Regions from separate parts of the Pseudomonas sp. MHK4 genome, predicted to be linked through region 2. Evidence: riboswitches for the same ligand, from Rfam matches in the RefSeq annotation. Region 2 holds a riboswitch; each other region holds the start of a gene.
What was found. Region 2 has a riboswitch for cobalamin ahead of cobO (cob(I)yrinic acid a,c-diamide adenosyltransferase). Riboswitches for the same ligand answer to the same signal wherever they lie in the genome.
Positions count from the first base shown of each region.

Region 1: another riboswitch for cobalamin. It lies ahead of ACYP2Q_RS16925 (CbtB domain-containing protein); the one in region 2 lies ahead of cobO (cob(I)yrinic acid a,c-diamide adenosyltransferase).
Region 3: another riboswitch for cobalamin. It lies ahead of ACYP2Q_RS00575 (ABC transporter substrate-binding protein); the one in region 2 lies ahead of cobO (cob(I)yrinic acid a,c-diamide adenosyltransferase).

Region 1 covers NZ_BAAIAK010000006.1:97,551-107,764, forward strand. Annotated here, with positions in the region: gene cobN (cobaltochelatase subunit CobN) at 1-2,875, opposite strand, end outside; gene cobW (cobalamin biosynthesis protein CobW) at 2,879-3,946, opposite strand; cobalamin riboswitch at 4,046-4,257, opposite strand; cobalamin riboswitch at 4,353-4,578, shown strand; gene ACYP2Q_RS16925 (CbtB domain-containing protein) at 4,700-4,891, shown strand; gene ACYP2Q_RS16930 (CbtA family protein) at 4,903-5,607, shown strand; gene ACYP2Q_RS16935 (cobalamin biosynthesis protein) at 5,604-6,017, shown strand; gene cobM (precorrin-4 C(11)-methyltransferase) at 6,100-6,846, shown strand; gene nfuA (Fe-S biogenesis protein NfuA) at 6,989-7,573, opposite strand; gene ACYP2Q_RS16950 (acyltransferase family protein) at 7,631-8,665, opposite strand; gene ACYP2Q_RS16955 (fatty acid cis/trans isomerase) at 8,753-10,214, opposite strand, start outside.
Region 2 covers NZ_BAAIAK010000002.1:158,990-169,203, reverse strand. Annotated here, with positions in the region: gene cobU (bifunctional adenosylcobinamide kinase/adenosylcobinamide-phosphate guanylyltransferase) at 1-314, opposite strand, end outside; gene ACYP2Q_RS05730 (cobyric acid synthase) at 435-1,886, opposite strand; gene cobD (threonine-phosphate decarboxylase CobD) at 1,883-2,875, opposite strand; gene cbiB (adenosylcobinamide-phosphate synthase CbiB) at 2,868-3,776, opposite strand; gene bluB (5,6-dimethylbenzimidazole synthase) at 3,773-4,423, opposite strand; gene ACYP2Q_RS05710 (cobyrinate a,c-diamide synthase) at 4,420-5,781, opposite strand; gene cobO (cob(I)yrinic acid a,c-diamide adenosyltransferase) at 5,778-6,389, opposite strand; cobalamin riboswitch at 6,473-6,707, opposite strand; gene ACYP2Q_RS05700 (hypothetical protein) at 6,852-7,436, shown strand; gene ACYP2Q_RS05695 (PQQ-dependent sugar dehydrogenase) at 7,504-8,817, shown strand; gene ACYP2Q_RS05690 (O-methyltransferase) at 8,949-9,602, opposite strand; gene ACYP2Q_RS05685 (C40 family peptidase) at 9,621-10,157, opposite strand.
Region 3 covers NZ_BAAIAK010000001.1:111,817-122,030, reverse strand. Annotated here, with positions in the region: gene ACYP2Q_RS00605 (hypothetical protein) at 1-52, shown strand, start outside; gene ACYP2Q_RS00600 (hypothetical protein) at 579-950, shown strand; gene ACYP2Q_RS00595 (AraC family transcriptional regulator) at 947-1,921, shown strand; gene ACYP2Q_RS00590 (outer membrane beta-barrel protein) at 2,201-2,701, shown strand; gene ACYP2Q_RS00585 (hypothetical protein) at 2,896-3,081, shown strand; gene ACYP2Q_RS00580 (DUF1624 domain-containing protein) at 3,121-4,293, shown strand; cobalamin riboswitch at 4,327-4,521, shown strand; gene ACYP2Q_RS00575 (ABC transporter substrate-binding protein) at 4,660-5,673, shown strand; gene ACYP2Q_RS00570 (FecCD family ABC transporter permease) at 5,670-6,686, shown strand; gene ACYP2Q_RS00565 (ABC transporter ATP-binding protein) at 6,683-7,474, shown strand; gene ACYP2Q_RS00560 (OprD family porin) at 7,497-8,831, shown strand; gene ACYP2Q_RS00555 (trimeric intracellular cation channel family protein) at 8,940-9,548, shown strand; gene ACYP2Q_RS00550 (GFA family protein) at 9,656-10,051, shown strand; gene ACYP2Q_RS00545 (LysE family translocator) at 10,108-10,214, shown strand, end outside.

The DNA of each region.
Region 1 (10,214 bases), on a different contig from region 2:
CGTCGACCCGCTGACTGCCGGTGGCCCAGACCGGGCGCACGCCCATCAACGCCATGGCCTGGGCGATGTCGTCGCCGCCGGTGCGCATGGTCGCGGTGCCCCAGACTGACAGGCCGAGTTGGCGCAAGTGATCGCCATGGTCTTGCAGATGGCGCTCAAGAATCAGGTTGGCCGACTGGAAACCGATGCGCCACGCGGTGGTGGTCGGCAGGTTACGCACGTCCACCGAATAGAAGTTGCGCCCGGTGGGCAGCACGTCCAGGCGACCGCGACTGGGTGCGCCGCTCGGGCCGGCAGGGACGAAACGGCCACTGAGGGCATCGAGCAGGCCGCGCATCTCGGCGGGACCACAGGCATCCAGTCTGGGGGCGACGACTTCGCGCAGGTGGTCGAGGATGGCGTTCACTTCAGACCAACTCGCCTCCTGTGGGAGCCAGCCTGCTGGCGATGGAGTGTCAGTCGACATCAATGTGGCTGACACTCCATCGCCAGCAGGCTGGCTCCCACAGGAGATCAGTTGTGTGGCGAACAGTTCGAGACGTTCGCGGGTATCGCCGGTGGTGCGCCAGGGCTCATCACTGATCGACAACAAGTCGCTCGGACGCGGCCCAACCCACGGCTCGGCCAGCGCACAATCGAGCGGATCGAAGCCCAGCGCGAACGCCTTGGCCAGCGCCCGCAGCAGACTCGATTGCGCACCACGGCCATCGCCCCGGGGAATGCGCAGCAGCGCGAGCAAGGTATCGATGCGCAGCCGCCCCACCGGGGACTCGCCAAACACGTGCAAGCCATCGCGGATCTGCGACTCTTTCAAGTCGCACAGGTAAGTGTCCAGGCGCGGCAGCCAGATCGCCGCATCGGCATCGCTGTCCAGCTTTTCGTCCAACTGCAGTTCGCGGTCGATGTGGGTGTCGCGCACCAGTTGCAGGATGTCGCGCTGCAACTCCCGGGCACGGCGCGGGTCGAGCAACTGCGCCTCGTAATACTCGTCGGCCAACAGTTCGAGGTTGCGCAGTGGACCGTAGGTTTCGGCGCGGGTCAGCGGTGGCATCAAGTGATCGATGATCACTGCCTGCGTGCGGCGCTTGGCCTGGGCGCCCTCGCCCGGATCGTTGACGATGAACGGATAGATGTTCGGCAGTGGCCCGAGCAGCGCATCCGGCCAGCAGTGCTCCGAGAGCCCGACGCCTTTACCCGGCAACCATTCCAGGTTGCCGTGCTTGCCGACGTGGATCACGCCGTGGGCGCCGTAGGTGGTGCGCAACCAGAAATAGAACGCCAGGTAGCCGTGGGGCGGCACCAGGTCCGGGTCGTGGTAAACCGCACTCGGGTCCACCTGATAACCCCGCGCCGGCTGGATGCCAACAAAGGTCAGGCCAAAGCGCAACCCAGCGATCATCATTCGCCCGCCACGGCACATCGGATCGCTGTCGGGCGCACCCCAGCGCTCCAGCACGGCCTGGCGGTTGGCTTCGGGCAAGGCATTGAACATGCGCAAATAGTCGTCCATCGCCAGGCTTTGCTGGCACGGACGCTGGTCGAGGGTGTCGAGGTCGTTGCTGACGCCGCCGAGCAACTGCTGGATCAACGCAGTGCCGCTGTCGGGCAACTTGGCTGGCAGCGGATACCCTTCTTCATGCAGCGCCCGCAGGATATTCAGCGCCGCAGCCGGGGTATCGAGCCCGACGCCGTTGCCGATGCGACCATCGCGGGTCGGGTAATTGGCCAGGATCAGCGCAATGCGTTTTTGCCCGTTGGGCACCCGCGCCAGCTCGATCCAGCGCCGTGCCAGTTGCGCGACAAAGTCCATGCGTTCCGGCTGCGCGCGATAGCAGACCACGTCGGACTGACTGCGCTCGCTGCGCCAGGCCAGGTCCTTGAAGCTGATCGGCCGGCTGATGATGCGCCCGTCCAGTTCCGGCAACGCAATGTGCATCGCCAGGTCCCGCGGGCCGAGACCCTGTTCACTGGCGCGCCAGCCCGGTTCGTTGTCCTGGGCGCAAATGGCCTGGATCACCGGGATATTACGGCGAAACGGTCGCAAATGTGGTGCTTCAGGGCTGGATTGGGCGAAACCGGTGGTATTGAGAATCACCCCTGCCTCGACTTCATCCAGCCAGTCCTCGACCACGCAAAGGCAGCCGGGCTCTTTCAAGCTGGCCAGCGCAATCGGCAACGGGTTAAGCCCCGCCGCCTGCAAACGCTGGCAGAAAACATCGATGAAAGCGGTGTTCGCCGCCTGCAAGTGCGAGCGGTAAAACAGCACCGCCGCCACCGGTTGACCGGTCTGCCAGTCGGCTTGCCAGTCACTCAGTTGCGCGGGGCTTTTTCGCGGGTGGTAAATCGCCGTGCGCGGCAGGGTTTGCGGCTCGGCCCAGGCGTACTCGCGATCCAGCCAGCGATTGGCCAGGCAGCGGAAAAAGTCGAGGGCATTGCCCATGCCACCCTGGCGCAGGAATTGCCAAAGGCGGTCGCGATCCTCAGGGCCCACGGTGCTGAGGTCGCTGAGCTCCGGGTCCGGGCGATCATCGCCAGGCACCAGGATCAGCTGCACGCCGCGCTGCGACAGCTCCACCAACCGCTCGACGCCATAACGCCAATAGGCAATGCCGCCGTGCAGCGAAATAAGGATGACTTTGGCGTGGCGCAGTACTTCGTCGACATACAGATCGACCGACGCATGGTTCTGCACCTGCATCGGGTTGGCCAGGCGCACGCTCGGGTAATCGTCGGGCAACTGCTGCGCCGCTTCGGCAAGCAGTGCCAGGCTGGAGTCGCCGCTGCACAGGATCACCAGCTCGGCGGGGGTTTGTCCAAGGTCGGCAATGTTGTCGTCCGACACGAATCCGCCGGGCTGGGTCCTGAGCAGGTGCATGGGTTACACGCTGAGCGCGGCGCGCAATTGCGCTTCGAGCGTTGTTGCATCCAATGCCTGGCCGATCAACACCAGGCGCGTGGTGCGTAGTTCTTCAGCGCCCCACTGGCGGTCGAAATGTTTGTCGAAACGAGTGCCCACGCCCTGAATCAGCAGGCGCATCGGTTTGTTCGGGATCGCCGCGAAACCCTTGACGCGCAGGATGCTGTGCTCGACCACCAGTTGGGTCAGCGCATCCATCAGCAGGCTTTCGTCGGCTTGCGGCAGTTCGATGGAGATCGAATCGAAGGCGTCGTGATCGTGGTCATCATGATCCTCATCGTCGTGGTGGTGATCGTGATGGCTGTGACGGCTGTCGATGTGTTCTTCGGAACCGGCGCCGAGGCCGATCAGCACGTCCAGCGGCAGGCGACCGCTGCTGGCTTCGATGACTTTCACCGCAGGCGGCAATTCTTCGGCGACTTCCAGGCGCACACGGGCCAGGTCTTCCGGGCTGATCAGGTCGGCCTTGTTGAGGATCACCAGGTCGGCGCTGGACAACTGGTCGGCGAACAGCTCGTGCAGCGGCGATTCGTGGTCCAGGTTCGGGTCGAGTTTACGCTGGGCGTCGACCTGGTCCGGGAACGCGGCGAAAGTACCCGCCGCCACAGCCGGGCTGTCGACCACGGTGATCACCGCATCAACGGTGCAGGCACTGCGGATTTCCGGCCACTGGAAGGCTTGCACCAGCGGTTTGGGCAGGGCCAGGCCGGAGGTTTCGATCAGGATGTGGTCGAGATCGCCGCGACGGGCCACCAGTTCGCGCATCACCGGGAAGAACTCTTCCTGCACGGTGCAGCACAGGCAGCCGTTGGCCAGTTCATAGACGCGGCCATTGGCTTCATCGATGGTGCAACCGATGGAGCACTGCTTGAGAATTTCGCCGTCGATGCCCAGTTCGCCGAACTCGTTGACGATCACCGCGATGCGGCGGCCCTGGGCGTTGTCGAGCATGTGCCGTAGCAAGGTGGTCTTGCCCGAGCCGAGGAAGCCGGTGACGATGGTGACGGGGAGTTTGGCCAGTGTTTTCATCGGATGCCCTTTGGCAAGGTGGCGGGCATACGGGACGAGAACCGGCCACGCACAAGCGCGCCAGAAGCGTTCGCCACCGGATCACCCCGCCCGGTTGTAGTGAGAATCTGTATCGAGGCAGGTCTCCTGGCTGACGGTGTGCTGGCCTTGGAGCCTGGCATTCGCTGCGCCTTCCCGCGGGCTCGGACTTGAGCGTGCAGTGGCGTGGCAGCGAACATCACCGTTCACAGTTGCGGGGGCAGCCGCGGCATTGACCGCGTTCCCTTCTTAGCTTCGACAAGCGCCGAAGAACCTCGAAAGCGCAAGGCTACGCATGGTAATGGGGCGGGTCAATGTTCACATGAGATTGACTCGGTTCCAAGTTGAGAACGCTTGCCAATTGACGCGAATCCCTCACCCATGCTCTCCTACGCACCTTGTTACGGGTGCCCTTCACAGGGTGAAACGGGAAACCGGTGAATCATGTGCTTTACTCTAAAGCCATGTCAGTCCGGTGCTGCCCCCGCAACGGTAAGCGAGCGAAGCGTCAGATCCACTGTGCCAATGCGGCATGGGAAGGTGACGCTTGCAGGTCAAGGCTAACGCCTGCGCCCCTCGTGAGCCCGGAGACCGGCCCGCAACACAAAGTGACCAACACGATCACTGAATCAACAAACCCGCGGTGGGCGGGCGCTGTTCGGACTTCTGCGCGCTCGCTCGTGCGGGGTCCTGCCTGCGCTCTTATTCCCCGCTGACAGAACAGAGGGAAGCGCCATGTCGATCATCAGTAGCACCGGCCACAGCACCACCAGCAGCACCACTACCCTGTCCCAACGCCTGACCGCCGCTATTTGCGCGTCGATCCTCGGCGCGTGCCTTGTTTATTTCGCCGGTTTCTCGCACATCGAAGCCGTGCACAACGCCGCTCACGATACCCGCCACAGCTCCGCATTCCCGTGCCATTGAGACCTGCCGACATGATCAAGCGTATTGCGCAAACCGCAGGTTTCACCGGGCTGCTGGCCGCCCTGCTGCTGACGCTGCTGCAGAGCTTCTGGGTTTCGCCGCTGATCCTGCAGGCCGAAACCTACGAAAAATCCGAACCTGCCGCCGTTGCAGTCCACGAACACGCCGCGGGCGTCGCTGCCCACACTCACGACGCCGAAGCCTGGGAGCCGGAAGACGGCTGGCAGCGCGTGCTGTCGACCACGGGCGGCAACCTGGTGGTGGCAGTCGGTTTCGCCCTGATGCTCGCCGGCCTCTATACCTTGCGCGCGCCGACCAAAACCTCCCAGGGCCTGCTCTGGGGCCTGGCCGGTTACGCCACCTTCGTCCTGGCGCCGACCCTTGGCTTGCCGCCTGAGCTGCCGGGCACCGCGGCGGCGGATCTGGCGCAACGGCAGATCTGGTGGATCGCAACCGCAGCGTCCACCGCAGTCGGTATCGCCCTGATCGTATTCAGCCGTCACTGGCTGATGAAGGTCCTCGGCGTGGCGATCCTCGCCGTCCCCCATGTAATTGGCGCACCGCAACCGCAAGTGCATTCGATGCTCGCGCCAGAAGCCCTGGAAGCCCAGTTCAAGATCGCTTCGCAGCTGACCAACGTGGCGTTCTGGCTGGCCCTGGGTCTGATCAGCGCCTGGTTGTTCCGCCGCAAGAGCGACGGTCAATACCACGCATGACGGATCTCAGCACAGCGCCGACCCTGGTGGTCGGCCTGGGCTGCCAGCGCGGCTGCCCCGTCAGTACGTTGCGGGCATTGCTCGACCAGGCATTGCAAGCGCACCAAATCGAACTGCATCAGATCAAGGCCTTGGCCAGCATCGACCTGAAGCGCGGCGAACCGGCCCTGATCGAACTGGCCGAACAGCTTGGGCTGCAGATGATGTATTTCAGCAGTGAGCAACTGGCAGGTTATCAACCCCGACTCAGTCACCATTCGGACATCGCCTTTGAACGTACCGGGTGCTATGGCGTGGCGGAAAGTGCCGCACTGGCCCTGGCCGAACAACTGGCCAATGCCCCGGCCAAATTGCTGATCCCGCGACAGAAATATGCCCAGGCCACCCTGGCATTGGCCGGCGCCGCGTAAAATCCCCGATAGTCCACGCATTCGATCATGAGCAATCTTCATCTGAAGCCTGCCTTTCCCCTATTTCCAACAGGAACCGACGATGACCGTCTACTTCATTGGCGCAGGTCCCGGCGACCCCGAACTGATCACCGTCAAGGGCCAGCGGCTGATTCGCAGCTGCCCCGTGATCATCTATGCCGGCTCGCTGGTGCCCGCCGCAGTACTGGAAGGACACTGCGCCGAACAGGTGGTCAACAGCGCCGAACTGCACCTGGAACAGATCATCGAACTGATCAAGGCCGCCCACGCCAATGGCCAGGACGTGGCCCGCGTGCATTCCGGCGACCCGAGCCTGTATGGCGCCATCGGCGAGCAGATTCGCCATCTGCGTGAACTGGATATTGCGTTTGAAATCATTCCCGGCGTGACCGCAACGGCCGCCTGCGCGGCGCTTCTGGGCGCGGAACTGACCTTGCCGGACGTGTCACAAAGCGTGATCCTGACTCGCTACGCCGACAAGACCGCGATGCCCGCCGGAGAAGAACTGGTCAGCCTGGCGCAGCACGGGGCGACCATGGCGATTCATCTGGGGGTCAATCACCTGGCAAAAATCGTCGAGGAGCTGCTGCCACACTACGGCGCCGATTGCCCGATTGCGGTGATTCACCGGGCGACCTGGCCGGATCAGGATTGGGTGGTGGGAACGCTTGAGGATATTGCCGGGAAGGTCGAAGCCAAGAGGTTTCGGCGTACGGCGTTGATTCTGGTGGGTCGGGTATTGGGCAGCGAGCATTTCAGCGAGTCGTCGCTGTATCGTGCGGGGCATGCACATTTGTATCGGCCATAGGGCCTCATCGCTGGCAAGCCAGCTCCTACAGGTGACCACGTTCCAATGTAGGAGCTGGCCTGCCAGCGATGAGGCCATTGAATTTATCCCATAAAAAAACGGCGCTCACGGGGCGCCGTTTTTTCTTTTCGCAGCGAACACCTTAGTAGTAGGCGTTTTCTTTCTGCGTGTGGTCGGTCACGTCACGCACACCCTTGAGCTCGGGAATACGCTCGAGCAAGGTGCGCTCGATGCCTTCCTTCAAGGTCACGTCGGCCTGGCCACAGCCCTGGCAACCGCCACCGAATTGCAGCACGGCAATGCCGTCTTCAACTACGTCGATCAGGCTGACCTGGCCGCCGTGGCTGGCCAACCCCGGGTTGATCTCGGTTTGCAGGTAGTAGTTGATGCGCTCGTTGACCGGGCTGTCGGCGTTGACCATCGGCACTTTGGCGTTGGGCGCCTTGATGGTCAGCTGGCCACCCATGCGGTCGGTGGCGTAGTCGACCACGGCATCGTCCAGGAACGCTTCGCTGAAGTGGTCGATGTAGGCGGTGAAGCTTTTCAGCCCCAACGCCGTGTCTTCGGGTTTTTCTTCGCCCGGCTTGCAGTAGGCAATGCAGGTTTCGGCGTACTGGGTGCCAGGCTGGGTGATGAAGACGCGGATGCCGATGCCCGGGGTGTTCTGCTTGGAGAGCAGATCAGCCAGGTAATCGTGGGCGGCGTCGGTGATGGTAATAGCGGTCATGGAAACTCCTCGCAGGCTTGGACGCAGTTTACGCCAATCATCGCGCCGGACAAAGTCCTAGTATTTTTGTCGGGAAAGAATCGGGGTAGCCTCAACTGGCGATTCACCGTCAATCCAGACTTTAAGCCGCCGATAACTGCTTTTTTCCACCCATTCATAACTTGCCCACGATCCCACTCCGATGGTCACGACACAGATTGCGAACATGACGTAGGAATCGATCCCATAGCGCTGTGCGACAAAACCGCCGGCGGATAACACCAGCACATGCATCAGGTACACCGAGTAGGAACAATCGCCCAGTAACTTGAACAATCTGTTGTTCGCGAAAAACCGCTCGAGCGACATGCAAGCCATGACCAGCACCGCGCTCGGCAAGCCCCAGGCCAGCAACCGTGGCTGCGGGGCTGCGTGATAGATCACCATCAGCGCGCCGACGATGCCCAGCAACGGCAACCAGAGCCCGGGCTTGATCCAGCCACTGCGGTAGATCATGCCAATGGCGATCCCCAACAGAAACTCATAAACAATGCCCGAGCGATAAAACTCGCTGACCCAGCCATATCCCGTCCACGCCTGGCATACCGCAAACAGCAAGGCCGCGACAATCAACAACCGGACCTGCAAGCGAAACAGCAGCGCCCAGGCAAACAGCACGTAAAACAGCATTTCATAGTTGAGCGTCCAGCCAACATTAAGCGTCGGATAAATACCGTAGCCACCAGGGTTCTGCGTAGGAATAAACAACAACGACAGCAGGAAATGCGACCAGTCGACCGTCTGATCCGGCAACACTGGTTTGGCGAACACGACCAAAAGGGCCATCAGCACCGTATACAGCCAATACGCCGGGACAATGCGAAACAGTCGATACAGTAGAAAGCGACCTGGCGGCAGTGATTTGTTCTCGGTGGACAAGAAAATCACCAGCCCGCTGATGACGAAAAAGATGTCGACGCCCACCGCGCCCTTGTCGATGAACATCTGCCCAATCGGCCCGCGAGCATGAAAGTCGAAGAAAATCTGCATGAAATGGTGGCAAACCACTGTCCAGGCCGCGAGCGCGCGAAGCGCCTGTACTGAAATCAACATCGATGGCCCTCCCAATACTTCAACCCACCAACCCCGTGCAGGATCGGTGGAGCCTATTGAGTCCGACACCAGACCATCGTCAATCGATCAAAGATTCTCGTAGCGATTCATGTCCAGCACGCCCTCTTCCACCGGGTCGGTTTCGTGGATATAGCGGCTCAAATCATGAAAATACTGCCAGAACTGCGGGTGACTGCGACGGATGCCCCAGCGTTCGACGATTTTCTCGAAGCGGTTGGCAACCTTGGCATTCTCCATCGCATCGACGAATTCCGGGACTTGATCAGCGGGAATGTTGAACATGAAATTCGGGTAACTGCTGAGAACTCCAGGAAAAATCGTGAGCGTATCGAGCCCCGGCTGGTAGCGCAGCGACTCACCGATCAGGAACGCCACATTGCTGTGTGCGCGGTTGCGCAGCAGGCTGTAGATCACACGCTGTCCGCTTGCGGTCTCGACCCGCAGCATGGTCGCTTCCGGCAGTTGATCGATGACCTTGAGGCCGGCCGCCGGACGGGAGGCCAGGCGACTCAACGCCTGCTCAGCCGCCTGCAGGACCGGATCGATGTTCGGCCGCGAACAATAGGCACCGTCGCAGCGATTGATCGGATCAGGCTTGGCATTCAGCTCGCCGTAGCGCGCCAGCAACTGCATGGCGAAGTCGCGCTTGGGGTCCTGCTCATTGAGTTTCAGCGCCGTCGACGTGTCGTCGTCGATGGACTCATAGTCCAGCCACATCTTGAATTTGCCGCTGTTCTGGTACCAGTCGTCGAGGTAACCCTCCCGCGAGTCAGCCGGCATCAGGCGCAGGAAATTCTGTTCGGCGCCATTGCGGATCAGGTCGAAATACAGGCGCGTCTGGGCCTGATGGGACACATTGCCGAACACGTCGAAATTCACCGCCAACTGGTAATAGGTGCGCTCCAGCAACGGAAAGTCGAACAGCCACATGGTCTGCGGCACGTCGCCGATCAGGCCCTTGGTCACCGCGGCGCTGTCGAAATGGCGGAAGATGCTCAGCAGTGCGTTGTCGTTGCCGGCCCACAGGCTCGACCAGCTTGGCGGCGGCTCATCGGCGTAGCTATCCCGGCGCAGGGCTTCGTATTCGTTGCGTTTGTCGCGGTAGTCGTGCCACAGGCTCAGGACACTGCCAACATCGTCGTTTTGCCCCGGCATCGCCAGCAACGGCGTGGCCTGCCCGCGATAGTTCGGGTCGGTGATGTAGAGGTCGTGCTCCGGCGCCTGGAACAGCGCCCAGAAATTGTCGCGGATCACATCCGTGGCGATCTGCCCCCGGCAGACCGGGCCGCGAATGAAGGTACGGACGAAATACTCGGCGTTGTCGAGCATGAACTGATAACGCGCCTGGGCCGGGATCGCTTCGAAGGTGGCAAACGGATTGGCCCGACGTTCCGGGCCGTAGCCCGGCAAGGCATTGACCTGCCAGTTGCCGTTATAGAACAGGCTTTTGACCCGCGCCATCTTCGCCGCGCCCAGCGGATAGGTGATGTGCGTCTTGTGCACGATCACGCCCTGCACCGGCCATAAG
Region 2 (10,214 bases):
TCGCGCTCGGCGTTCAGGCGCTCGGCATCTTCAAGCATCAGCAGGTTGGTCAGCCACAGCGTCAGGCAATCCACCAGCAGACAACGGTTAGCGCTGGCGTTTTCGCGCAGGACGCGGGCCAGTTCCAACGGCTCTTCGATAAGCGCCCATTCGGCGGGACGGCGGGCGCGATGATGGGCGACCCGTTCGTTCATTTCACCGTCCAGGGGTTGGCTGGTGGCGATGTAGGTCACTTGGAGCTGACTGTCAGTTGCCAGCTTTTCAGCCAGGCGACTCTTGCCGGAGCGGGCGCCGCCGAGGATCAGTTGGAGCATGGTTCATTCCTTCAAATAGGCGGTGAGGCCGATTCCGTCTTCGCGAGCAAGCTCGCTCCTACAGGGAACGCGGTCACCTGTGGGAGCGGGCTTGCCCGCGAAGAGGCCAGCACAGCCACCTCAAATCCCGCAGAGCTCACGCAGCAGCGCGGTATCCAGATGCTTCTCCACCAGATCCGCCAACCGCTCGATATCCCGCTCGCGCAACCCGTGGTAATCCACGTCCTGCACATCCTGCAATCCTGCCCAACGCAACAGCGCACTGCACGCCGCCGGGGATTCGAACAAGCCATGCAGGTAGGTGCCGAAAACCTGCCCGTCAACACTTTGCGCGCCATCGCAGCGCCCGTCGTCCAGCTGCACGGCAGCATGCTCCAGGGCCGGGCCGGTGGTGACGCCAGCGTGGATTTCATAGCCGCTGACCTCAGCATTCTCCAGGGCCAGGCGCCCACGCACGTTGCGCAGTTGCTTGTGCTCTTCGAGCTGCGTCTGGAAGGCCAGCAAGCCCAAACCGGCACTGGAGCCCGGCGCGCCTTCAAGCCCCAGGGGATCATGCACCTGCTCACCGAGCATCTGCAGGCCGCCGCAAATGCCCAGCACTTTTCCACCGTAGCGCAAATGCCGGGAGATCGCGGCATCCCAACCGTTGGCGCACAGGTACGCAAGATCGCTGCGCACGCTTTTCGAGCCCGGGAGAATGATCAGGTCGGCAGATGGAATCGCCTGGCCGGGGCCGATGAATTGCAGGTCCACTTGCGGGTGCAGGCGCAGCGGATCGAAATCGGTGTGGTTGCTGATGCGCGGCAACACCGGCACCACCACTTTCAACAATTGCCCGGTCTTGTCGGCCTGGCGCTGATCGATGCCGTCCTCGGCCTCCAGGTGCAGGTCCATCACATACGGCAGCACGCCGATCACCGGCTTGCCGGTGCGCGCCTCGAGCCAGTCGAGACCGGGTTGCAGCAGCGCGATGTCGCCACGAAAGCGGTTGATGATGAAGCCTTTGACCCGCGCCTGTTCGCTCGGCGACAGCAGCTCCAGGGTGCCGACCAGGTGGGCGAAAACCCCGCCCCGATTGATGTCGGCGATTAGCACCACCGGGCAATCCACCGCTTCGGCAAAGCCCATGTTGGCGATGTCGCCGGCACGAAGGTTGATCTCGGCCGGCGATCCCGCGCCTTCGACCATCACCAGCGGATACGCCGCGCTCAAGCGCTCATGGGAGGCCAGCACCGCTTGCATGGCGATAGCCTTGTAGTCGTGATAGGCCACGGCGTTCATGGTCGTGACCGCACGCCCATGAATGATCACCTGGGCGCCGGTATCGCTGTTGGGCTTGAGCAGCACCGGGTTCATGTCGGTGTGGGGCTCAAGCAAGGCAGCCTGGGCTTGCACCGCTTGCGCGCGCCCGATTTCGCCACCGTCGGCCGTCACCGCGCTGTTGAGCGCCATGTTCTGCGGCTTGAACGGCACCACCCTGACACCCTGGCGCGTCGCCCAGCGGCACAGGGCCGTCACCAGGGTGCTTTTACCGGCGTCGGAGGTGGTGCCCTGCACCATCAGCGTGGTCATGGGTGTTCCTTGGCGAAGGCGTCCAGCGCCGATGCGAGGCGTGCCCAGTCGACTTCATCGCCAGGCAGGCCAAAACGCAGGCTGCTGTTGTGGGTGAACAGGCGCAGCAGAATGCCGCGCCGGGCCATGAAGTCGTGAAGCAGTTCGGCACGCTCGGTGATCAGCCATTGGAACAGGGCGCACCCGCCCTGGGGCTCGAAGCCGTATTGTGTCAACAAGGTGGCCAACCGCGCGCTGGCCTCATCGGCGCGCTCCCGCTGGCGCGTGTGCCCTTCGGTGTCGCGCAGGCACGCCTGGCCCAGCACCCGGGTCGGCCCGCTGACCGCCCACGGCCCGACTTGCTCGGCGAGCAACTTGAGCAGCCTGCGCTCAGCCAGGACAAAACCCAGGCGCACCCCGGCCAGGCCGAAAAACTTGCCAAAGGAGCGCAACACGATCAAGCCGACCTGATGGGCAAACGGCGCCACGCTCAGGTGCGGCGTGTTGTCCATGAAGGCCTCGTCCACCACCAGCCAGCCACCGCGCGGGGCCAGGCGCGAATGCCAGTCGAGCAGGCGCGCGGGCGTCAGGTTCAGCCCTGTCGGGTTGTTCGGGTTGACCACCACCAGCACGTCGAGGCTATCGACGAAAAAGTCGACCTCCTGCTCCAGCACCTCGCGCACGATGTAGCCATTGCGCCGCCATGCCTCGGCGTGCTCGGCATAACAGGGCGACAGTACGCCGACCTTGCCCGCCCTGCGCAAACGCGGCAGCAACTGGATGGCCATCTGCGAGCCGGCCACCGGCAATGCCTGCAGAGTGCCGTAATAGTCGCAGGCTGCCTGCTCCAGGCCGTCATCGGTTTCCGGCAACCGCGCCCAGGCGCGCAGCGGGATGTCCGGCACCGGAAACGGCCAGGGCGCCAGGCCGCTGGACAGGTCGAGCCATTCGGCTTCGTCGATGCCGTAATCGTGCGCCGCCTTGCGCAGTCGTCCGCCGTGTTCAAGCATAAAATTCAGCCCCCACGCACAAAATCAGCAGCCACAACCATACCCCTCGCTGGACCAGCTGCCAGCCGCGGTCGATGGCGTCGGCATCGGCCGGCACGCCCTCGCCCAGCTGCGGGCGCTGATGCAGTTCACCGTGATAAATCGCCGGCCCGCCCAACTCGACCCCCAACGCACCGGCACCCGCCGCCATCACCGGGCCGGCATTCGGGCTATCCCAGGTCGGCCCCTGGGTGCGCCAACATTTCAACGCCAGACGGGTCTTGCCCAGCAGCGCGTAGGTCAACGCCACCAGGCGCGCTGGAATGTAGTTGAGCACGTCGTCGATCTTCGCCGCCGCCCAGCCGAAACGCTCGAAGCGTTCGTTGCGATAGCCCCACATCGCGTCCAGGGTGTTGCTCAAACGATAGAGCACCACGCCCGGCGCACCGGCCACGGCAAACCAGAACAAGGCGGCGAACACTGCGTCACTGCCGTTTTCCAGCACCGATTCGGTGGCGGCGCGGGCGACGGCGGTTTCATCCAGGTCGCTGGTCTTACGGCTGACCAGATAACTCACGCGTTGGCGCGCTTCTTCAAGATTACCGCTGCGCAGGGCCTTGGCCACAGGTTCGACATGCTCGCCGAGGCTGCGCATGCCCAGGGCGCAATAGAGCGCGAGGATCTCGACGACCCAGCCGACGTAGGGTGCCCAGGACAATGCCGTGGCCAACAGGGTCAGTGGCAACACGGCGATCACCCATGCGGTGACCCCATGGCTGCGCCAGCCGCGACCGCCACCGTTGAAACGTTGCTCGATGCGCTCGGCAAATCGGCCGAACGCCACCAGCGGATGCCAGCGTTTGGGTTCACCCAGCAGCGCATCCAGCGCCACTGCGGCGATACTCAACAACGCCACACTCATTGACTCACTCCCCAATAGTTTTCATACAACAGCTCACTCAGCGGACGCGCCTGCGCCCAGCCTTCGAGTACCAGCATCGGCGCCGGATAAAAGGCCTTGACCGGTCCCAGGCAGAGAATCGCCAGGGGCTTGGCACCCGGCGGCAGGCCCAGCAGGTCCGCCAGGGCTTGCGGTTCGAACAGCGAGACCCAGCCCATGCCCAGCCCTTCGGCGCGGGACGCCAGCCAGAGGTTCTGGATTGCGCAGGACAACGAGGCCAGGTCCATTTCCGGCAAGGTCCGACGACCGAAGATATGCCGCTCGCGATCGTCCATCAGCGCGGCGACCAGTACTTCGGCGCAGTCGTTGATGCCCTCGACCTTGAGCTGCATGAATTCGTCGGTGCGCTCACCGAGGGCCTCGGCGGTGCGCACGCGCTCCTGTTCCACCAGGACCTGGATCTGGCTGCGCAAGGCGCGATCGCTGATGCGGATGAAGCGCCAGGGCTGCATCAGGCCGACACTCGGCGCCTGATGCGCGGCTTCGAGCAGGCGCCGTAGCAATTCGGGCTCGACGGTGCCGCCAGCGAAGTGACGCATGTCGCGGCGCTCGGCGATGGCGCGGTAGACCGCATCGCGTTCGGCTTCGCAGAAGGCGTTGTCGGTCATGGCCTCTTCGCTGGCAAGCCAGCTCCTACAGGAGCGAGCTTGCTCGCGATGGCGGCTTCAAGGTCGGGCACAAATAGAGCAGCAATCGCCGATGGATTGGACGGAAAATAAAAATGCACATAAGAGGCCGTCATCCGCCCCTCACGATAAACCGCCTCCGCCCCGCGCCCGCCGTTAGGGCTCAAGCCACGGGCAATCGGTGTCAGTTCGGTGGTGGTCAGAGAATGATGATAAGTGTGCCCACGCAGCGAACCTTCCGGCAGCTCCACCGCTTGCAACGCCAATGCAGCGAGGCGCTTTTGCATCACCGCATCGCCCTTCAACAAGCCGACCAGTTCCGCGCGCGTACCCTCGACATCGGTCAGCGAATCGAGCAGATAAAGCATCCCGCCACATTCCGCCAGCAAGGGTTTGCCCGCCGCGTGGTGCGCGCGGATCGCCGCCAGCATCGAGGTGTTCTGCGACAGCGCTACGTGGTGCAATTCCGGATAACCACCCGGCAGATACAAGCTGTCTGCCTCGGGCAAACCAGCGTCACGGATCGGCGAGAAAAACCGCAGCTCGGCGCCCATCGCCCGCAGCAAATCCAGGCTGGCGCCATAGGTAAACGCAAACGCTTCGTCACGGGCCACGGCAATACGCACGCCAGCCAGAAGCGGTTCGGCCGCGATCACATCCGGCGCGGCGAAGGTCACCGCCGGTGGCAGCGCGACTTCGCAACTGCTGGCCAGGGCGTCGGCCGCCGCATCGAGGCGCACGTCCAGGTCGTTCAACTCGCTGGCCTGCACCAGGCCCAGGTGGCGGCTCGGCAACTCGATCCCGGTTTCCCGGGACAGGGCGCCGTACCAGCGCAGGCCTTCGGTCAGGCTGCCTTCGAGCAGTTGCGCATGGCGCAGGGTGCCCACGCGGTTGGCCAGCACGCCGGCAAACGGCAAGTCCGGCTGATAGCGCGCCAGGCCCAGGGCCAGCGCGCCAAAGGTCTGGGCCATGGCCGTGCCGTCGATCACCCCGAGCACCGGCACGCCGAAATGCCGCGCCAGATCGGCGCTGGACGGCGTTCCGTCGAACAGCCCCATAACGCCTTCGATCAGGATCAGGTCAGCCTCGGCGGCGGCCTCCCACAACAGGCGACGGCTTTCCTGCTCGCCGACCATCCACATGTCCAGTTGATAAACCGGCGCACCACTGGCGCGCTCGAGGATCATCGGGTCGAGAAAATCCGGGCCACACTTGAATACCCGCACCTTGCGGCCCTGGTTGCGATGCAAGCGGGCCAGCGCGGCGGTCACGGTGGTCTTGCCCTGGCCGGAGGCCGGCGCGGCAATCAGTACCGCCGGGCAATGTCGAGGTTGATTCACAGCTCGACGCCTTTTTGCGCCTTGATACCGGCCTGGAAGGCGTGCTTGATCATGCCCATTTCGGTGACGGTGTCAGCCAGTTCGACCATCTCCGGCTTGGCGCCGCGACCGGTGACCACCACATGCTGCATGGGCGGACGCGCCTGCAGATCACTGAGCACCTGATCGAGATCGAGATAGCCGTGCTTGAGGGCGATGTTCAGTTCGTCCAGCACCACCAGGCCGATCGATGGGTCGCGCAGCAGTTGCTGCGACACCGCCCAGGCCGCTTCGGCCGCCGCGATGTCGCGCTGGCGATCCTGGGTCTCCCAGGTGAAGCCCTCGCCCATCACATGAAAACGCACCTGCTCGGGGAAGCGCCGGAAGAACAACTCTTCGCCGGTGCTGTTGCACCCCTTGATGAACTGCACCACACCGCACTGCATGCCGTGCCCCATGGCACGGGCAAGCATGCCGAAGGCCGAGCTGCTCTTGCCTTTGCCGTTGCCGGTCAACACCAGCAGCAGGCCGCATTCGTTCGGGGAATTGGCGATGCGTTCGTCGATCACGGCTTTTTTGCGCAGCATGCGCGCCAGGTGGCGTTCGTCACGATCAGGGGTATCAGACATGGGGGAGCTCTCCGTTGAGGCAGGATTAACGGCGGGCAGGCACAAGAATAGACGGCAAGAAGCCTGGCATCGCCCACCGTGATGCCGCTTGGATGGATCAGGCCGGTCTCCGGGCTCATGAGCGGCGTAATGCCGGACTGCGCGCCTTCCCGCATCAACGATCGACACAGTGGCTTCAGACGCAGTTTTCACTCATTTACCGTTGCGGGGGCAGCGCCGGGATCGCAGGGCTTCATCGACTGAAGCGCTCAACTCACCGGCTTCCCTGTTTCACTCTGTCGACCCAAGTCACAGAGCACCTGAAACAAGCGGCGAAGGTTAGAGGGTTGGGGGTGGAGCGTCAATTGAAGACGCGGTGGCGCAACGAATAACTGCCACCCCTCAATAAAGTGACGTCAATCTTGTGCCACACTCACGGCAGTGATATCAAATAGCCACAACACAATAACAAGGGTGAACCCCATGCAAGGCATGATCATCAGCAATCCGAAACTGGAATTCCTGCGTCCGGTCCTGGAACGCTGGTTCGACTGTATCGACCGCTACAACGCCGTGCGCGGCGACAACGAGACGCCCTACTGGCTCGACGAAAAAGCCAACCTCGGCCTGCTGTCCGCCGCGGCCTGGATGGCCGAGATGATCACCCTGCAACAATCGCCCACCCGTAAACAGACCGAAGAAGGCGAACGCAACGGCCGCGCGGATCTGTTTATCGCCACGCCCGAAGCGCGCGCCTGGCTGCAGACCACGCAACGCTGGCCACGGGTCAACAGCCTGAACCTGACCCAGGCCCTTCTGGACATCACCAGCGACGCGAAAAAAATCAGCTACGCCAGCGACCTGAAAATCGGCTGCCTGTTCGTCGCACCGCACAAGAGCCAGCAAGGTGCTACTCCGGAAGAACTGCAGGACATGGTCGATGACCTGCAAAAGGAGCACAGCTGCGCCGTGGCCTGGTATTTCCCTTATGCCTATCGCAAATTGCGCAACGAAGCCGGTCACTACCACCCCGGTGTTGCCCTGCTGCTCAAGGAAGCTCGCGGCTGAGGTTGAACCATCGGGCCGCCGCGCTTCTCTATGATTTAAGTCACCTCATTCATAGGGAAGGTCAGCAATGCGCACGTCCCAGCTGGTTTTCGTTATCGCGCTGGCGGGAGGGCTCGCCGCCTGTGGCGAATCCGCCCGCCTGCAAGTCACCGACGGCATCGGGCCATCCCCCAAGCTCCCGGAACCCAACAAGACACTGTTTCCGACGATGAACATCGCCCCGGCCATCGGCTGGGCGGACGGCGCCAAACCCGTGGCGGCCAGTGGCACCCAGGTCGGCGCATTTGCCGAGAACCTCGATCACCCGCGCTGGCTGTACGTGCTGCCCAATGGCGACGTGCTGGTCGCCGAAACCAACGCCCCGCCCAAACCCGATGACAACAAAGGCATCAAGGGCTGGATCACCAAGAAAGTCATGGGGCGCGCCGGTGCCTCCGTGCCAAGCCCGAACCGCATCACGCTGCTGCGCGACAGCAACCATGATGGCATCGCCGAAACCCGCACGGTGTTCCTGGAAAACCTCAACTCGCCCTTTGGCATGACCCTGGTCGGTAATGACCTGTACGTGGCCAACACCGACCGACTGTTGCGCTTTCGCTATGTAGAGGGCGACACGGCGATAAAGTCACCACCGATCAAAGTCGTCGACCTGCCAGGTGGGACCCTGAATCACCACTGGACCAAGAACGTCATCGCCAGCAAGGACGGCAGCAAGCTGTACGTGACGGTGGGTTCCAACAGCAACGTCGGTGAAAACGGCCTGGACCAGGAACAAGGACGCGCGGCTATCTGGGAAGTGGACCGTGCCACCGGCAACCACCGGATCTTCGCTTCAGGCCTGCGCAACCCCAACGGCATGGCCTGGGAGCCACAAAGCGGTGCGCTGTGGACGGCCGTCAACGAGCGCGATGAAATCGGCAGCGACCTGGTGCCGGACTACATCACCTCGGTCAAGGATGGCGCCTTCTATGGCTGGCCATTCAGCTATTACGGCCAGCACGTCGATGTTCGCGTCGAACCGCAAAACCCCGGCCTGGTGGCCAAGGCGATTGCCCCGGACTACGCGGTCGGCCCGCACACGGCCTCACTGGGCCTGACGTTTGCCGAAGGCAACACGTTGCCGGCGCAGTTCAAGGAAGGCGCCTTCATCGGCCAGCATGGCTCATGGAACCGCAAGCCGCACAGCGGCTACAAAGTGATATTCGTACCGTTCAGCGCCGGGAAGCCGAGCGGACAACCGGTGGAGGTGCTCAGCGGTTTTTTGAATGACGAGGAAAAGGCCATGGGCCGGCCGGTGGGCGTGGTGATCGATCAGCAAGGGGATTTGCTGGTGGCCGATGATGTGGGGAACAAGGTGTGGCGGGTGTCAGCCGTGCAATGACCTGCACACAAACACCTGTAGGAGCGAGCTTGCTCGCGATGGAGGTCAACGATGACGCGGGGAGCCTGACACCCCGCGGTGCTCTCTGGTTTTTCGCGAGAAAGCTCGCTCCTGCAGGATGCATGCGATCTTTAGCGTTTACGACAGAGCGTCAAGCCATCCCCCAACGGCAACAGCGACAAATCCACCCGCGCGTCATCCTTCAAGGCACGATTAAGCGCCTGGATAGCGCGGGTATCGGCGCTTTCGGGGTTACCCTCAAGCACCCGACCACTCCACAGCGTGTTATCGAATACTGCCAGCCCGCCGGTACGCAACAGCCGTAGCGCATGCTCCAGGTAGGCCGGGTAATTGGCCTTGTCGGCATCGATGAACACCAGGTCGAACTGGCCTGGCTCGTCCAGACTGCCCAGGGTTTCCAGCGCCGGCGCCAATCGCAGATCGATGCGCCCGGACAGACCGGCCTCCTGCCAATAGCGGCGGGCGGTGGCGTTGTAGTCGCCGGGCATGTCACAGCAGATCAGCCCACCGTCATCCGGCAATGCCGCCGCCATGCACAGGGCGCTGTATCCGGTGAAGGTACCGACTTCCAGCACACGCCGTGCGCCGATGAGCTTCACCAGCAAGGCGAGAAACTGCCCCTGTTCCGGAGCCACCTGCCAGCGCGCCATGGGTAGCGCCTGGGTTTCGTCGCGCAAGCGCTTGAGCACTGGCGTTTCGCGCAGGGAAACGTCGAGCAGGTATTGATAGAGCGAATCGTCGAGGTTGAGCGTGCGGGCGGTCATGACAACTCCCTCTGGCGATTACGGATTGCGCGCCAGATGCTCGGGGTGCAGTACACGCTTGGCGCTCAGGTAGGCCCTCTGCCAATAAGCCTTGGACAAGCTGTCGAGCTTGACCGTGCCACCCGTGGCCGGCGCATGGACGAAACGCCCTTCACCGACATAGATCCCGGCATGGCTGACCTGGGAGCCACCATTGGTGGCGAAGAAAATCAGGTCACCGGTTTGCAGGCCTTCCTTGCCGACATTGGCCGCCTGCATGGAAATCATTTCGCGGGTGGTGCGCGGCAGGGAAATTCCGGCAACGTCTCGGTAGACGTAGCCAATCAGGCCACTGCAATCGAATCCGGAGTCCGGTGTATTGCCGCCCCAGCGATAAGGCGTACCGACCAACCCCAACGCGCGAAACAGTACGTCTTCCGCTTCCGGAGAAAAGGCCTGGGCGGGACCGAACACGATGGGTGCGCGCACCACTGGCGCGGGTGGCGGGGTACGGCTGGCGCAAGCGCTGAGCAGCGCTGCGAACAGCATGATTGCGAGGCGGGCCGACATCGTCATAGCAGAGCATCCTGATCAGGGCTGCGGCTTTTTTCTGCGCGAGTGCAGAAAAGAAAA
Region 3 (10,214 bases), on a different contig from region 2:
CGTGTGTTTTTATGTGCATGACATTGGCCGCTTGCGCTGCATGAATCACTGAGCCATCTGCAAGCCATCAAATCAGAACAAAAATAATAATTACTAATTTGAATCAAACCCCCTCCCCCCGCAACATCCCGCCTTTGTAGCGCTGGGAGTCGTTCCTGCTGACATCAGCGCAAATGCCGACTCCACACGCCAGTTGAACATTTCCCCCGAGCCGTCAAATCAATGATAACCAGGATCCTGGCAATTCTAGCGCTGGCTGCAATATCGTTTCCTTCAGCAGCGCACAATGAGTATTCGATCGGCCGTACGCAAATCGAACTCTACGAATTGGAATTGAGCCCAAACGAAACAATCAAGCTCAAGCACTTGAAAATCTATTCTGAAAAGGAAGCCCATGATGATAATGAAGATGCTTTTGGTAGCGACTTGCCTGCCCCGCCACAAAATCAACAATCAGAGTCACGACCTGTCGCTGACTCCAGTTTAAGCAAAATATGAGTTTTTGACTTCAACCAGCATCGTGGGAGCAGGACTATCCGCAGGCACTGCCTAACATCATCAACAAGGAATGCACGTCAATGCTGCTAAAAAACCTCGCTACCGTATCCTTTGGTGTATTGCTGTCTCTCAAGGCCCTGGCTGATGACAAGGAACTCTATGGCGCCGACCTGACGCGCATTGAAAGCAACAAGAACAAGCTGAACGATGAAAAGTCCGATTACAGGATTGTCACAGCCTATCGTGCTGAGGATTTTTTTGCTTTTGATGCGGCAGCCATCAGCCCGGCGAGCCAAAAAACCGCCATCTTCGGTTCGAAACTGGCACCCGAAAAACTGCAAGGCCTGGTGGAAGTATCCGAGAGCGACGCGTACGTCTTTACTGCGGCGCTGTCGATGCCCGAGAAAAATCCTGGCACTGTCCCTTTAGCTGAAGAGCGTTCCATTCCATGAGCATCATGATCCCTGATGAAGTCTTTCATGTAACGTCCACCGCTGCGGACAAACCCGATAGAACAGTTGGCCGTTGGCAACTGAGCCTCGCTCCCTTGGAGCACGAAGCACATATCAGGCAGCATAAGCTCTTTGAGGGCACCAGGCTTGAATGCAGTCGACTGGAGTTTGATTCAACCGTCACCCTGATGGGTTCTGTCCCCCGGGGCTTTGTAACCTTGGCCATTTCACAGGCTTCGGTGGGTCGACCCACGGTCAATAATCATCATTTGTGGCCTAACGAAATCATCGTGATGTATAGCGGCGAGCCCATGCACTACACCTGCGAGCCGAATGAAACGCTATTCACCCTGACCACGACTCTGGAACATTACGTACATTGCCTTGGAAATCATTCCTGCGTCGATATGCTGCGGGATCGAAAGGCGCAGCGCTTCCAGGTTGCACATTTCAAGTTGGTGCAATCTGCCATTGAGGCGATCAACGCCTACTCCATTGACGCCCACCCGCCTCATTTGCAACCGCTCAGCTGCGCTGAGATTTCAGCAGCTGAAAGTGCCTTGCTGATTTCTCTGCTGCGGGCCCTGATACCTGTTGGCCGATCCGCGACGACTCCCCCGCGAAGAAGAAAGATCGCATTAGAAGCCATGCAATACATTCATGAAAATACAAAAAAGTCGCTCAACATGAAGGCGCTGGTCAAGCACCTGCAAACGACCACTCGCAGCCTGCACCATGGTTTCGTCGAAACATTCGGGATTTCGCCAATCGCTTACATTAAAAAGCTGAGACTCGCCCGTGTCCGCCGGGACTTGATCGCCAACACCTGGCCAACGGTTACCGAAACCGCCATGTATTGGAATTTTCATCATCTGGGTCGGTTTTCCAAGGCGTATCAGGATGCTTATGGAGAAACACCTTCGGAAACCGCCAGGCGCAACTCCGCAACACTGGCAGCAATCGCAAAATAACAATCATTAATTTTCATCCAACCGCCTGAATGGTCAGCATGCTTGCATCTACCCAAGGGGATAAGCATGCGCTATCGATTGAATTCGCTACCACTCAAACAGAAAGTCATCTTTTGCCTGGCCGCCTATTTATCGGGCGTCGCCCTGGCCTGGCTGGTTAACACCTATTAACACTTTGCGGTGACTGAGAAATATCAATCAATGACTTCAATCAGTCTTCACGATCAATCAAATTTTCAGTCAACACCCATCGACAACTGTAGAAGGACCCTGCCTCACATGCTATTTCGAAACCTTGGCTTCGTTTCACTGCTTTCGTTGTTGTCTTTTCAGGCGCTCGCTGATGATAAAGGTTTATATCTTGGTGCCGGTGTCAGCAGTATTGAAACCGACAAAGTCCATTTGAACGATGAAGACACCAGTTACAAGGTGTTTGCAGGCTATCGACTCAACGGCTATCTGGCCTTCGAAGGCGCCTTCGTCGATCTCGGCCAGTTCGAAGACAAGCATCTGGATTTCGACGGCAAGTCTGTCCAGGCCAGTGCCCATCTCGGCTTTCCGTTGGGAGATCGGGTTCGAGTATTCGGCATTGTCGGTGCCCATGCATGGGATGCTGACGGCAATGCCGCCGATGACGATAGGGGAGTGGACCTGACCTACGGTGCCGGTGTTGAAGTTGATGTATTTCGCAACATCGGAGTCCGTGCTGAATATGAAGTACTGCAGGTCGGTAACATGGACTTGAATCAAACAACGGCGTCGGCTTTTATTCTTTTTTAACCCCTCCTGAATTGAGCGGCCTTGCGGGTCGCTCAACCTCAAGCCTCCATCCTCCCCTGCTTGCCCTATCGATCCTCGCGCAGAGACGGGAAGCCCTGTCACCTTGGCTCCTATCGCAATCACGGAGACTGCGACGGGCGAACGCAGCGGCGTCACTGAAGACACCCACTCGTACATACGCTGTACCCGACCACTTGCTGCGCACCTTCACCACCTACCGTCTGCCAGGTGCTTTCAACAAGCTGACCATTGGCGGCGGGGTCAACTGGCAGGACTCGATCTGCACCTACGCCACCAACCCGGCGGGCAATTCGGAGAAGATCCAGCAGGATGCCTCACCGGACTGGCGGTGGTGTCGTGCTTTTTTTTGCTCGAATTAAATGTTATGTTATATCAATACTTCCTGCCTGCGACCTTCAATGACAAGCCTTGTTCAAAACCCACCCATCACCAACGTTAGCCAACGCCTGATGTCCATCGATGCCCTCCGGGGATTGGTGATCATCTTCATGCTGCTGGATCACGTGCGCGAGACGTTCTTCCTGCACCGCCAGGTCTCCGACCCGATGCTCATCGACAGCACGGAACCCACGTTGTTTTTCAGCCGCACGCTCGCCCACTTGTGCGCGCCGGTGTTCGTTCTGCTCACGGGTCTGTCAGCGTTTCTGTACGGTGAAAAGCACCAGGGCGCCCACGCGGTGTCGACGTTCCTGTTCAAGCGTGGCCTGTTCCTGGTGGTGCTGGAGTTCACCCTGGTGAATTTCGCCTGGACCTTCCAGTTCCCGCCCACCGTGATTTACCTGCAGGTGATCTGGGCGATCGGCATCAGCATGATGGCCCTCGCGGCACTGGCCTGGCTGCCTCGCCCCGTCCTCTGTGCCCTGGGCCTGGTGATCGTTGCCGGGCACAACCTGCTCGACCCCCTGCACTTCCCGGTCGGTTCGGCGCTGCACCTGCCCTGGGCCATTCTGCATGATCGCGGCTGGATCGAATTCTCGGACAGCCTGCGCCTGCGCAGTTCCTACCCGGTGCTGCCGTGGATCGGCGTCATCGCCCTGGGTTACTGCATCGGCCCCTGGTTCGCCCGCCCAGCCTCGGCCACCTTGCGCCAGCGTTATCTGTTGCTGGCCGGGGTCGGCGCCTTGCTCGGTTTCGTCGTCCTGCGCCTGGTCAACGGTTATGGCGAGGCACATTGGCAGGTCCATGCCAGCCCCACGCTCACCCTCATGAGTTTCTTCAACATCACCAAATACCCGCCTTCCCTGCTGTTCCTGGGGCTGACGCTGGGAATGGGGCTCTTGCTGTTGCTGGGCTTCGAGCGGGCCCGGCAACAGAAGTGGATCAGCACCCTGGCGGTCTTTGGCGCGGCTCCGATGTTCTTCTACCTGCTCCATCTTTATGTGCTGAAAGGGCTGTACCTGATCAGCGTGGCGTTGTTGGGTCTGAACCAGGGCGATTACTTCGGGTTCGACGGCATCTGGGCCGTGTGGCTGACCGCCGTGCTGCTGGCTGCGGCGCTGTATCTGCCGGTGCGCTGGTTCGCTGCATTGAAGGCGCGTCGGCGTGATATCGGCTGGCTCAAATACTTCTGATCAGGAGTTGGGTTCGCCTCAGGCGGCATGATCGACTACCATGCCGCCGCCGGTTTCCACATGGGATTAATAGGGAATCCGTGATGCTGCCAACGCATCAAACGGAACTGCCCCCGCAACTGTAGGTGCTGAGCCTGCTCCTGAACTGCCACTGGGATCGAATCCCGGGAAGGCTGGAGCAGGCGATGACGCACCAGTCAGGAGACCTGCCGGCCAAGCAACAATCACTAACCGGCGGGGTGTCCGGGGAGGACATCCTTGTGCGCGCGTCACCCAGGTGACGGGCACTGCACTGCCCTTTCGGCAGCGCTCGATGATGTGTTTCCAGACCCTTGCGCCGTAGACGGTTCAAATGGAGATTGCATCATGCTGCTGCCCCGCTTTGTCGCCCTCGTCACTGGCCTGGGCCTTACGTCCGTCGCCTGCGCCGCACCGACCCATTACCCGCTGACGGTCGAGAACTGCGGCAGCACGCTGACGTTCGCCCACGCCCCGGCACGGGCGGTGACCATCGGCCAGGCCGGCACGGAAATGCTTTTTGCCCTGGGTCTGGGTGACAAGCTGGTCGGCACTTCACTGTGGTTCAACGATGTGCTCGCTCAGTACAAGCCGCAGAACGACAGGATCGAGCGCCTGGCCGACAACGAGCCGAGTTTCGAGTCGGTGATCGGCAAGCGTCCGGAGCTGGTCGCTGTCGAGCTTGAGTGGATGGTCGGTCCGCAAGGCGCCGTCGGTACCCGCGAACAGTTTCATGAACTGCAGATTCCCTCCTATCTGATGCCCTCGGACTGCGAGTCCAAGGACAACCTGGTCGGCGCCGACGGCACCCGTCTGCAGCCGTTTCGGATTGAAAGCATTTACAAAAGCGTCACCCAGCTGGGCGAGATCTTCGATGTCCAGGCGCGTGCCCAACAGCTGAACGCGCAGCTGCAGGCCAGCCTGGCCAAGTCCATGGCCCTGGTGCAAGGCAAAGACCTGAAGCACACCAGCGCGCTGGTCTGGTTTTCCAGTGCCAGCCTGGACATCGACCCCTATGTCGCCGGGCACAAGGGCATTCCCGACTTCATGCTCAACACCCTGGGCGTGCGCAACGTGGTGCAGTCCGACGAAGAGTGGCCAACCGTCGGCTGGGAAACCATCGCCAAGGCCAACCCGACTTTCCTGGTGATCGCGCGTATGGATCGCCGGCGCTTCCCCGCTGACGACTATCAAAAGAAACTGCAATTCCTGCACAGCGACCCCGTGACCCGCAACATGGACGCGGTGAAGAACAACCGCATCATCATCCTCGACGCCATGGCCATGCAGGCCAGCCTGAGAACGTTCGATGGTCTCGAAGCGCTGGCCACCGCCCTCCACGGCTACGACCTGCCGCAATGACCAGGACGCTGATTCGCACACTGCTCGCACTGGTGATATTGCTTCTGGCCGTGATCGCCGGTGTGGCCATCGGTGAAACGCACATTGAACCGGCGGTGGTGTTCCAGGTGCTGGCCAACAAACTGTGGTCGGCAGGCTACGCCCTCGATCCCATCGACCAGGGCATCGTCTGGAACTACCGCCTGACCCGCGCGCTGGTGGCGGCGGCGTGTGGCGCGGGACTGGCGACCTGCGGGGTGATCCTGCAATCGCTGTTGCGCAACCCGTTGGCCGATCCCTACCTGCTGGGCATTTCCGCAGGGGCCTCGACGGGCGCGGTGCTGGTGGCGTTGCTCGGCTTTGGTGCCGGCGCGATTTCGATGTCGGCCGGGGCGTTTGCCGGGGCCGTTACTGCCTTCGCCGTCGTTGTGTTGCTCGGCCGTGCCAGCGGTTCGCCTGGCAGTACCTCGCAGATCATCCTGGCGGGGATTGCCGGGTCGCAACTGTTCAATGCGCTGACGGCGTTTCTGATCACCAAGTCGGCCAGTTCGGAGCAGGCTCGCGGCATCATGTTCTGGTTGCTGGGCAATCTCAGTGGCGTGCGCTGGCCATCGGTGTGGCTGGCGGTACCGGTTGCCCTCGCGGGTCTCGTGGTTTGCCTGTGGCACCGGCGTGCGCTGGATGCCTTCACCTTTGGCGCGGACTCCGCGGCCTCACTTGGCATCGCGGTACGTCCCGTGCAATTTCTGTTGATCGGTTGTGCCGCCCTGGTCACGGCGGTCATGGTGTCGATCGTCGGCTCCATCGGTTTCGTTGGCCTGGTCATCCCCCATGCCGCCAGGCTGTTGCTGGGCACTCGGCATACGCGCCTGCTGCCGGCCAGCGCGCTGGGTGGCGCGGTGTTCCTGATTGCCGCCGATGTGCTCTCGCGCACGCTGATCAAGGGCCAGGTGATTCCGGTGGGAGTGATCACTGCGTTGGTCGGCGCGCCGGTGTTCGCGCTAATCCTGGTCGCTCGCAGGAACGCCCGATGAATGCGCCTGCGCCTGTTCTCCACGACCCCGTGCTGAGTTGTTCCGGTCTCGGATTCTCGATCCGCGATGCCGAGTTGCTGCACGACATTCACCTCGACATTCATGCTGGCGAGACCCTGGGCCTTGTGGGACCCAACGGTTCGGGAAAGTCCACGCTGCTCAAACTGCTGGCCGGCGTGCGCAGCCCCAGTCGGGGAGCCATCCATCTCAACGGTCACTGCCTCAAGTCACTGTCACGGCGAACCATCGCGCAAACCCTGGCGGTGGTTGAGCAGCAAGCCGACACCCTGGATGCGATCAGTGTGTTCGATGCCGTCGCCCTGGGCCGAACGCCGTGGCTGTCGGCCCTGAGCCCGTGGTCGGCGGCGGACGATGGCATCGTCCATCAAGCCTTGCGCGACGTGGATGCGACTCATCTGCGCAAGCGCACCTGGCGCAGCCTCTCCGGCGGCGAGCGTCAGCGCGTGCATATCGCTCGCGCCCTGGCCCAGCGCCCGAGCATCCTGTTGCTGGACGAGCCGACCAATCACCTGGATATCCAGCACCAACTGGCGATCCTGCAGGTGGTTCACGCATTGCCGGTGACCAGCGTGATTGCACTGCACGACCTCAATCAGGCGCTCACCTGCGATCGTTTGGCCGTGCTGGAAAAGGGCCGCCTGGTGGCCCTCGGCAAACCGCTTGAGGTGCTGACTCCCAAGCGCCTGCTGGACACCTTCGGCGTCCATGCGCACTACCTCATCGACCCCTTTGACGGCGCGCAGATCCTGCGTTTGCGTTCATCCTGATTCGTTTGTGGACTCCCAGAAAATGCCTCCCCGATCCGCCTTTCTCCTCGCCTTGGCCAGTCCGTTCACCCTGGCTGATTCGGCTCAATCGCAATCCAATGGCTTTGTCCAGGACAGCGCCTGGAGCCTGCTCAACCGCACGGTCTACGACCATCGCGAGTACCGTCATGGCGCTCGCAACAGCGCTGCGCGCAATGCCTACAAGCCGCGTGACGAGCGAAATGGCTACGCTGAAGAATGGGCCTACGGGCTGATGGGGACGCTGCAATCAGGCTTCACCCAGGGCCTGATCGGGGTGGGAGTGGATACCCATGCCTATCTCGGCACACAACTCGACAGCGGCGGCGGCCGCGCCGGGAAAGCGCGATTGCTTGGGCTCGACAACCAGGGGCATCCCAAGGACGAGTTCAGCCGCGGCGGTGCCGCGCTCAAACTGCGCCTGTCATCGACAGTGCTGAGCTATGGCGAGCAGCGCGTGAAAACGCCCGTGTTCAGTTCCTCCGATAGCCGCCTGCTGCCGGAAACCGCCACCGGCCTGTTCCTCTCCAGCAACGAGTTCGCGGCACTGAAGCTGGTAGCGGGACACTTCACCGACAGCACCGATCGAAATGCCAGCAGTCATGACCAGGGCCTGGTGGTCAACTACTCCAACGCCGTGAAAGGCAAAACCTTCGATCTCGCGGGCATGGTCTTCACACCGGCGAAGAACCTGAACCTGAGCCTCTATTCATCGCGCTACGAGGACACCTGGAACCAGCACTATCTGGGCAGCACCTTCCTCCAGACGCTGGGTGAAAAGCGCTCGTTGGCACTCAACCTGAACCTGTACCGCACCCTTGATAAGGGCAAGTCGTTATCCGGCAGGATCGACAATACCACCTGGAGCCTGATGTCCACTTACACCCAGGGCCCCCACGGCTTCAGCCTCGGTTATCAGAAAGTGGATGGAAACACGCCGTTTGATTACGTCACCCGTGGCGCGATTTTCATCAGCAACGCCGTGCAGCTGTCGGACTTCAACGCCCCCCATGAACAATCCTGGCAGGCTCGCTACGATCTGGACATCACCCCTTGGGGATTGCCGGGCCTGTCCATGGGCGCCGCCTATGTCCGTGGCAGCCAGATCGATGGCAGCCACGTCGACCCGCAGGGCGGCTACGCCTGGCTGGGTTATGGCCAAGGCGGCAAACATTGGGAACGTGACCTGGAGATGCGCTATGTGGTGCAAGGTGGCGCGGCGAAAGGCACCACCTTGTCGCTGCGACACAACGTGCATCGGGGCAATACCGCCCAGGCAGAACTGGACACGGACCAGATACGCCTGGCTGTCGAATACCCTCTGACAGGCAGGTTGTGAAAAGGTCGGTTATCGTTGTGACAATCGCAGATCCGCTCTCGCACTGATTTACACTCAGGAGGCTGCTCGAACGAAGCTGATGCAGGGAACGTGAATAAGGAATAAAAAATGTCTTATTTCCAGCAAATGTTAGGCATTGCCGTGTTTTCCATCACCGGCGTGTTGGCGATCAAGAAAGCCGACGTGGATTTGTTTGGTGCCATCGTACTCGGCATCATCACCGCCATTGGGGGCGGCACGATAAGGGATCTGCTGCTGGATCTGCCGATCTTCTGGATCGCCGACTTCAATTACATCTGGGTTGCCCTGTTCGCTGCGCTGTTGGCGTTTTTTTGCACGCAACGACTGCAACGACGTTACCGCATCCTGCTTTATCTCGACGGTCTGGCGGCTGCGCTGTTCGGTTTGTCGGCCACCGAGAAAGTCATGGCCTTGCAGCTTGCTGCCCCCCTGGCCGTGATGATGGGCGTGCTGACCAGCATCGGCGGCGGTATCGTCCGGGATGTCCTGGCTGGACGGGTTTCACTGCTGATGTCGCGGGAGATTTACGCCACGCCCATTCTGTTGGGCTGCACCCTCTACGTCCTGTTGCGAGACGTTTTCCCGACCATCTGGGTCGCCGGCTGGATTGCCTTGACCTTCACCTTCGGCTTGCGGTTCCTGGCCATTTACAAGCACCTGCAGATGCCGGCAATTTTTTCAACCAAGCAGGGATGATTCATCGATAAGGTGGCGAGTCGAGCTACGTCGAACTTGCTGCGTAGCAAACTGCACAAACCAGGCTGACCCTGATCTGCGCACGGTGACAAAACAGGAGGATTGAAATGAAAGGAAGCTGCGCTTGTGGGGCTGTGGGTTATGAGATCGACAGTATCGATATGCCTATCAGCCATTGTCATTGCAGTACCTGCCGCAAGACCCATGCCGCGGCTTATGTCTCCACGGCTGGCGTGTTGAGAGAGCATTTTCGATGGACTCAAGGCCTGGACGCGTTGCGGGCTTTCGAGTCATCGCCCGGGAAGCTGCGACATTTCTGTTGCCACTGCGGATCGCACCTTGCCGCTGAGCGTAGCGGTTCAGCCGCGATGATCGTGCGCGTGGCCACCCTGGACGAGGAGCCTGGCGCCAGGCCCGAGTACCACATCTGGACGGAGCAGGATGTGGCGTGGCTGGCTGGGGAAGATCTGCCCAGATACCCGCAATGGCAGCCTGGACGATAATGGCAACATTGCCTGGCCCTATCACCTCTGCATGACAGTCACCCGCGAGGAAGCACATGATCGATAGCTCTGCCGTTTTGACGGTTTTTCTGGTCTACCTGGCCGGTGTCGTTATCCCCGGGCCCAATTTCGTCGCCGTGGTCCATAAGGCGGTGGCGGCTAC